DNA from 3 places in the Pseudarthrobacter sp. NS4 genome. Region 1 is predicted to be linked to each of the others. Evidence: riboswitches for the same ligand, from Rfam matches in the RefSeq annotation. Region 1 holds a riboswitch; each other region holds the start of a gene.
The links. A riboswitch is a leader RNA that binds a small molecule or an ion and turns the genes downstream of it on or off. The one in region 1 is predicted to bind cyclic di-AMP.

Region 1 (2,258 bases):
CGGCAGCGCTTCCGGAACCCAGGTGCGGCGGCCCGGTGGGCTCCCCACCCGGGGAGGAGGCCACCGCTACCCTGCTCCTTGCGGCGCCCGGCCACTCCCAAGCCAGGCCAGTGACCGTCAACGCAGGGGACCCTTTCGGCGTGCTCCAACGCAACAACACCGAACTCTGCCTCACGGCAGCGGCGGCCGCCGTGGCAGACATCGCCCTGCGCACCCAACTTGAGGTGGCGCAGGACTCCCGCACCGCCGTCGTCCGGCTTGTGGTAACACCCCGGCCAGCAGCGGACGGGAACAGGCCAGGTGAGGCAGCGGACTCCCTGACCATCAGGAGCGTGGACGGCACTCCCCTCCTGGCCGAGGTGCCCGGGGATCCGTGGCCCACGAACATCACCGTCAAGCCGGGCGATGGGTCAGCTCAATGGCCGCTCCGCATCCGCCCGGCACGGTGCGATCCGCATGCCATTGCGGAGGACAAGGTGGGAACCTTGCTGCCTCTCCACATCGTCGTCGGCCCCTTGGACGGCCGGGTGAAGATCGCCGCCGATCCCTTGTTGCGTGCGGAACTTTATGACTTTGTTACGTCCGCCTGCGCCGCGGGGTAAGAGGCCGTATCAGCCGAGGTCAGCGGCGTATGGTCACGGACTATCAAGACGATTGCTTTATCCGATAGAAGGACCTCGCATGTTATCCAAATGTGACAATAGGCGTCCGGGCGGGATAAGGTCTTCACGTGTCCCTCCCAAGCGGGACATTCCCCTCAGCATGCCGAGCCCTGCCGCTGAACCGGGATTCAATCGTTTCCAGTTGGCAGGGACGGGGGAACCAAGTTTCCGCGGCTTCACTGAAGTCTTGGGGTTAAGTCGATAGCGCCTCCTTTCGTTATGGGGTTGCTTTCGGCCGGGTATCTCCAACCCGAACCCGACAGCTCACCCCGCAGGCATGGGAGAGGCGATCAACCGTGTCAAAAAATTCCACCACCGCCCGTCACCGTGCGACTCCGGCCCGCTCAATCGTGCTTCAGGGACTGGCTGTTTCGGCCAAGTCCCAGGCCCGGACGATCGGCCGCCCGGCCCTCGCAGTTGCCGCCGCATCCGGCATTGCGTTCGGCGTCGGAGCTCCGGCCCACGCTGGCGTGACCGGCCCGGACACCAACGAGACCACTAACGTCCAGGCACACTCGGCACCCGCCGCAGCAGTTGCAGCCCCCGCAGCAGCAGCCAACGTCCACACCGTCGTTTCCGGTGACACCCTGGGCGCCATCTCGGCAGCTCACGGCGTCAGCCTGAACGACGTCCTGGCCGCCAACGGACTGGGTGTCTCCACGATCATCTACCCGGGCGACCAGATCAGCATCCCGGGCGCCGGATACGCTGCACCCGCAGCCGCCCCGGCCGCAGCTGCTCCGGCTCCCGTCCAGGCCGCAGCCGCTCCTGCGAACACCGGAATGAACATCTCATACGCCTCCACCGCAGCTGCCCCGGCCCCGGCCCCTGCCCCGGCTCCCGCTCCCGCAGCAACCGGCACGGGCACCGGCGCCGCCATCCTGGCGAACGCCTATGGCCAGCTCGGCGTCAGCCAGGACTGCACCGCAATGGTGGAGAAGGCTCTCCGCAACGTGGGCAAGTCCGTTGGAGACCTGGCCCCGGGCCAGTTCTACCAGTACGGCTCCGTGGTGGGCACCCCGGCCCCCGGTGACCTGGTAATCACCGCCGGCCACGTGGGCGTCTACGCCGGCGACGGCCAGGTAGTCAGCGGTGGCGTTGACGGATTCAAGACCGAGGTTCACTCCATCAGCTGGCTCGGTGGCGCTTCCTTCGTCCGCGTAGCGTAGGCACCGCTCGCACAGCAAAGCAACGCAGACATAAGGGCGGCAGCCGGGTAGTCCCGGCTGCCGCCCTTATTGGTTCCCGGCCTGCTGCGCCTGCAACCTCCTGCTCGCAGGCCTGCCGGCTAGGTGCCGCAGAACGTCATGTAGGTTCCGAAATCTTCCGGTGCGCCTTCCGCATACCGTTCGAGTCCGGGACGCTCGCTGTAAGGAGCGCTGACGGCTTCAAGCAGCCGGGTCACCGGGTCCAGGTCGCCCCCTGTGGCGGCCGCGAGTGCTTCCTCCACCAGGTGGTTGCGCGGGATGTACACCGGGTTGACCCTGTCCATCAGGTCCGGATCCGGGTTCGTTGCCAGCCAGCGCCCGGCCCAGGCATCGAATGCTGCGAGGTCCAGCACCATGCCGCGGGCGGGCCGGACGTTTCCACGGGCGG
Region 2 (2,258 bases), 1.5 Mb from region 1:
GGGGCGCCCGACGCTGGGCTGGGGGCGAATGCCTAAGAACTTCGGAGGGTGGGAAGGTCAGGCGTGCATTCGACAACAGCGCATGTCGGCAGCAGCTGATGTGCTGGGCCAATATTCTGCGGCTGCAGGTGCTGTTGAGTTCTTGTTCACATTGGAAGTGTGCAGCGTAACAATGGCAACTTGCAAGTAACAATGGACCGGGTCGTCCGCATGGTGAGACAAAATGCTCCATTGTGGTGCAGATCACGATTCTGGATGAGGCGAAAGAATAACGTTCGTTATCTGGTGGGAGCCTCTCATCCGCCCCTTTCCTGAAACTTTATTCGACATGTGGCCTTTTTTGCTCGCCCTTATTCAACTGAGTGCTCGATGCCAAAATGCCCGCACCTACAGGAGTACGTGTCCAGCGGCGCGCGGAGTTGGAAAAGAAAAATTTCCGCAGCAGCCCCGGAAATCTGTCGTAGCCGCCGGATGAACTCCTTCCAGAACCCCGCACCGGCCTTCCACAGCACGGATGGAGTGGGACAGCAAAAGCAGTACCAGCCCGGCCGGCCCGCTTGGGATTCACAGCCAGGAACACACGAAGCCCACAGCCCGGCTCAAACGAATGATCGGAGAGTCGTCCCATGGCCAGTTCGCACTCCGTGACCAACAACCTTCCCACGCCCTCCCACCCCGGACGGCTCCCCTATCCGTGCCCTGGCGGTGGACGACGAACCCGGGCTGGGCTTATCCATTCTGCAATCATCCTGAAAGAGAGGGCGGGCGGTAACGGTGGCATCACAGCCGGGCGGGCACCCACTTGGAGATGGCCGGCACCTTCTGCTCGATCGCGGGCAAGCCGACGCGCCGTCGTCGTGATCTCCGTTACCTAAATGTGACTTAAGTGCTGCACTCCTGTACCGTCGATTGGGTGCGGTTCCCGACGGGGCGCATATCCGGATGACGCCAAACTCTGCCACTTCCCGGATTCCGGTTGACCAAAGGCAGAGGCGGGGGACCCACCGTCCCGGGCACTGACTGCCCTTGGGGTTAAGCCAGCACGTGATCTTTCCGTGTGGCCGGATGCCCTCATCCGAACCCGACAGCTAACTCCGCAGGTGTGAGAGGCGATCCACCATGTTCAAATTCCCGGTAAAACCGCGCCCGAAAAACGGGTCAACAAGCAACGAGCGCCCTGAAGGCAAGAACTTCACAATGGGACAGCGCGCGGCAGTCCTCGCAGCGTCCTGTGCGCTGCTGGTAGGAGTAGGTGCCGCAGGCCAGGCCACCGAGTCGCTGACGACAGTTGCTTCCACCGAGCAGTCCTTAACGACAGATGCGCAGATGAGCATCGAGAAGAGCGAGATCCGCTCCAACCCGGCCGAGTCACCCGCTCCCGCCGGGATCGACGTTGTGCCCCAGGCTGCCGAGCCCGCTCCGGCGCCCGAGCCCGCTCCCGCACCCGAGCCTGCTCCGGCACCCGCCCCCGAACCCGCTCCGGCCCCGGCACCCGAACCTGCTCCCGTCGTCGCGGTTAATGATCCCGCCGGTGCCCAGGCCTACGCTGCCGGCCAACTGGCTTCCTATGGCTGGGCCCCGGACCAGATGCAGTGCCTGCAGACGCTGTGGACCAAGGAGTCGGACTGGACCACCACGGCCACCAACCCCAGCAGCGGCGCCTACGGCATCGTGCAGTCCCTGCCCGCAGAAAAGATGGCGAGCGCCGGAGCCGACTACCTCACCAACTACCGCACGCAGATCAACTGGGGACTGAACTACATCCAGGAGCGCTACCAGTCCCCGTGCGGCGCCCTGAACTTCCACTACGCCAACAACTGGTACTAAAGCCGGACAGGTTCCCGGCACCAGGTTCGGACTGACCTGTTGAAGTGGCCTGTTCTGTTGCGATGGCTGCGGAGGCGGCCGGGCAGGGTTGCGGACCTCAAAGCCGGAAAGAAATAACCGGCCGGCCCGGTCCGTCCGCATCCACTTCTGCGGTGATGCTGCTGTAGTCCGCGATGTGCAGCACGCCGTCCGGGAGCGGTCCGGTGTTCGGCCCCACCGCCACGGTGCGGATCCCCGCTGCCAGCCCGGCGGCAATGCCGGCGGGGGCATCCTCAAAGACCAGCGCCTCGGCGGGCTCTGCGCCCAGGAGGGCTGCGGCCTTCAGGTAGCCCTCCGGATCCGGCTTGCCCCGGCTCACCAGTTCGGCTGTCACTGCCGTAGCCGGCATCTGGAGTCCTGCAGCGGCCATCCGGATGTCGGCCAGCACGCGG
Region 3 (2,258 bases), 1.3 Mb from region 1:
CCGGTCATGGCCACCGACACCGGTGCCACACCCGTCGCTGCCTTCGCCGCCACCCCGCAGCCGGCCATCTCTGCCGAGCCGGGAGCGCAGATTGACTTCAGCCGGTCAGCCGTTGTCACGCAGGCTGACCCGGACGGTAAACTCAAACAACTCCTGAGCGCGCAATCAGCCGGTGCGGTCTCCCGTGCCGCTTCCGCTGGAAGCCTTGGCGCCCCGCTGGCCACCCTTTCCACGGCATCGCCGTTCGGCTACCGCATCAGCCCCATCACCGGCGGCTCCGGTGACTTCCACCGCGGGCAGGATTACGTGGCCCAGTGCGGCACGTCCGTCCTCGCTGCTGCCACCGGCACCGTGACGTTCGTTGGCTGGCATCAGTACGGCGGCGGAAACCGCGTCGTTGTGGACCACGGCAACGGCCTGGAGACCACCTACAACCACCTGTCATCGTTCAGCGTCAAGGAAGGCCAGACGGTCTCGCGCGGCGACGTCCTGGCGCTCAGCGGCACCACCGGAGCCTCTACCGGCTGCCACCTCCATTTCGAGGTCCAGATCAACGGCGAAGTTGTCGATCCCACAGGGTGGCTTTAGTCAAATGATGGTCATCTCTCAAATCGTCGTGACCAGCCGTGACCTGAATGTGACATTCACGCAAAACTGCTGTACCGTCTAACTCGCGTCAACTTTTCCGAAGTTGACGCTCTTGTGCGGATTGCCTAACTCTGCCACCGCTCAAGGTCCGTTCGCATTTCATCGTCTGGCAGGGGCGGGGGAACCAATTTTGGTCTTCGTTTCTGAAGGCCTTGGGGTTAAGTCGCAAAGCTTCCTTTGGAAGCCGCGCGGCCGGGTGACTCCCATCCGAATCCGACAGCTCACCTCGCAGGCATTGGGAGAGGCTACCTTCGTGTCTTCACGCCATAATTCTGCGCGCCACCGTGCGCAAACGGTTCGTACCAACCCTTTGGACGCAATGTCCAAGGCTGTTAGTGCCAATGCCGGGACAGTAGGTCGCCAGGCTGCCGTTGTCGCAGCCGCATCCGGCCTTGTCCTTGGCATGGGACTGCCGGCCAACGCGGCGGACACGGCTGGTGTCTCCGCTTCCACCGAGTCGGGTTCCGCACAGACTGCCCTGGCCGTCACCGCAGCGCCCACCGCCACCGTTTCCTTCGAGCGCCCCGTGGTGAAGACCACCGCTGCTCCGAAGATCGAGCCGGTCCGCACGCAGTCCACTGCCGCTGCCACCCGCGACGGTTCCACGGCCACCACCGTGTCCACCGCTTCCACCGCGGAAAAGGCAGTAGAGGCCGTTAGCTCTGCAGCTACCTCAGGCATCGCAGCCATCGCTTACACGGGCATCGGCCGCCCCTATGTCTGGGGCGGCACCAGCCCCAACGGCTGGGACTGCTCGGGCTTCACCCAGTGGGTTTACGCCCAGGCCGGCATCAGCATCCCGCGCGTCAACGCCTGGACGGCCATGACCCCTACCTCCACCCCCAAGCCGGGTGACCTGGTCATGCAGAACGGCGGAGCCCACGTCGGAATTTACGTCGGTAACGGCATGATGGTCAGCGCGCTCAACCCCTCCCAGGGCACGCTGCTTCACTCTGTGGCCGCCACCGGATCCTCCTCCTTCTACACCATGGGCAACTAATAGTTCTTGGGGCTTCGGCCCCAGGAACTATTTCTTTGCCTGCGCTTTTCGCTAAATCACCACATCCCCGTTCGGAACCCGCCGACATACCCCCAAGATGCCGGCGCGTCCAAAACTCTCGGCTGCCCACAGGCCCGAGGAAAACGAAAGAGAGAACTGATGACTACTCGTGCTACCGCACGGCACCGCGCCGAGGTCACCAAAACCAACTCAATCGCTGTCATTGCCAAGGCTGTCGGCGAGAACGCCGGCGGCGTAGGCCGCCAGGCCGCGGTAATCGCCGCCGCCTCGGGCCTGGTCCTGACCAGTGGCATCGCAGCCAACGCTGCCGACGCCAACGTCCAGCGGGACTCCGCACCGGCTTCCACACTGGAAGTTGAGTCCGCGATCGAGGCTCCGATTTCTGCGGCATCCACCATTGCCATCACCTTCGAAAAGCCTGCCGTGACCACTACGCCGGCTCCTGTTATCGAAGAACCGGCACCTGTTGAGGTCAAGGAGGCCGAGCCGGCTCCCGCCGTTGCCCAGCCTGCTGCAGCTCCCAAGGTGACCGCCAAGGTTTCCACCGCCGCAGCCCCCGCTGCCGCTCCTGCTGCTTCCGCCAGCGGCA

Region 2: another riboswitch for cyclic di-AMP. It lies ahead of NXY83_RS04260 (hypothetical protein); the one in region 1 lies ahead of NXY83_RS11090 (C40 family peptidase).
Region 3: another riboswitch for cyclic di-AMP. It lies ahead of NXY83_RS04825 (C40 family peptidase); the one in region 1 lies ahead of NXY83_RS11090 (C40 family peptidase).

What each region holds. Positions count from the first base shown of each region.
Region 1 is NZ_CP103288.1:2,354,315-2,356,572, forward strand. Features, by position in the region: gene NXY83_RS11085 (hypothetical protein) at 1-602, shown strand, start outside; cyclic di-AMP (ydaO/yuaA leader) riboswitch at 767-955, shown strand; gene NXY83_RS11090 (C40 family peptidase) at 959-1,831, shown strand; gene NXY83_RS11095 (protein adenylyltransferase SelO) at 1,951-2,258, opposite strand, start outside.
Region 2 is NZ_CP103288.1:881,808-884,065, reverse strand. Features, by position in the region: partial or broken gene NXY83_RS20990 (DNA-binding response regulator) at 627-726, shown strand; cyclic di-AMP (ydaO/yuaA leader) riboswitch at 954-1,114, shown strand; gene NXY83_RS04260 (hypothetical protein) at 1,120-1,827, shown strand; gene NXY83_RS04255 (HAD-IA family hydrolase) at 1,925-2,258, opposite strand, start outside.
Region 3 is NZ_CP103288.1:1,018,437-1,020,694, forward strand. Features, by position in the region: gene NXY83_RS04820 (M23 family metallopeptidase) at 1-588, shown strand, start outside; cyclic di-AMP (ydaO/yuaA leader) riboswitch at 717-897, shown strand; gene NXY83_RS04825 (C40 family peptidase) at 968-1,648, shown strand; gene NXY83_RS04830 (C40 family peptidase) at 1,808-2,258, shown strand, end outside.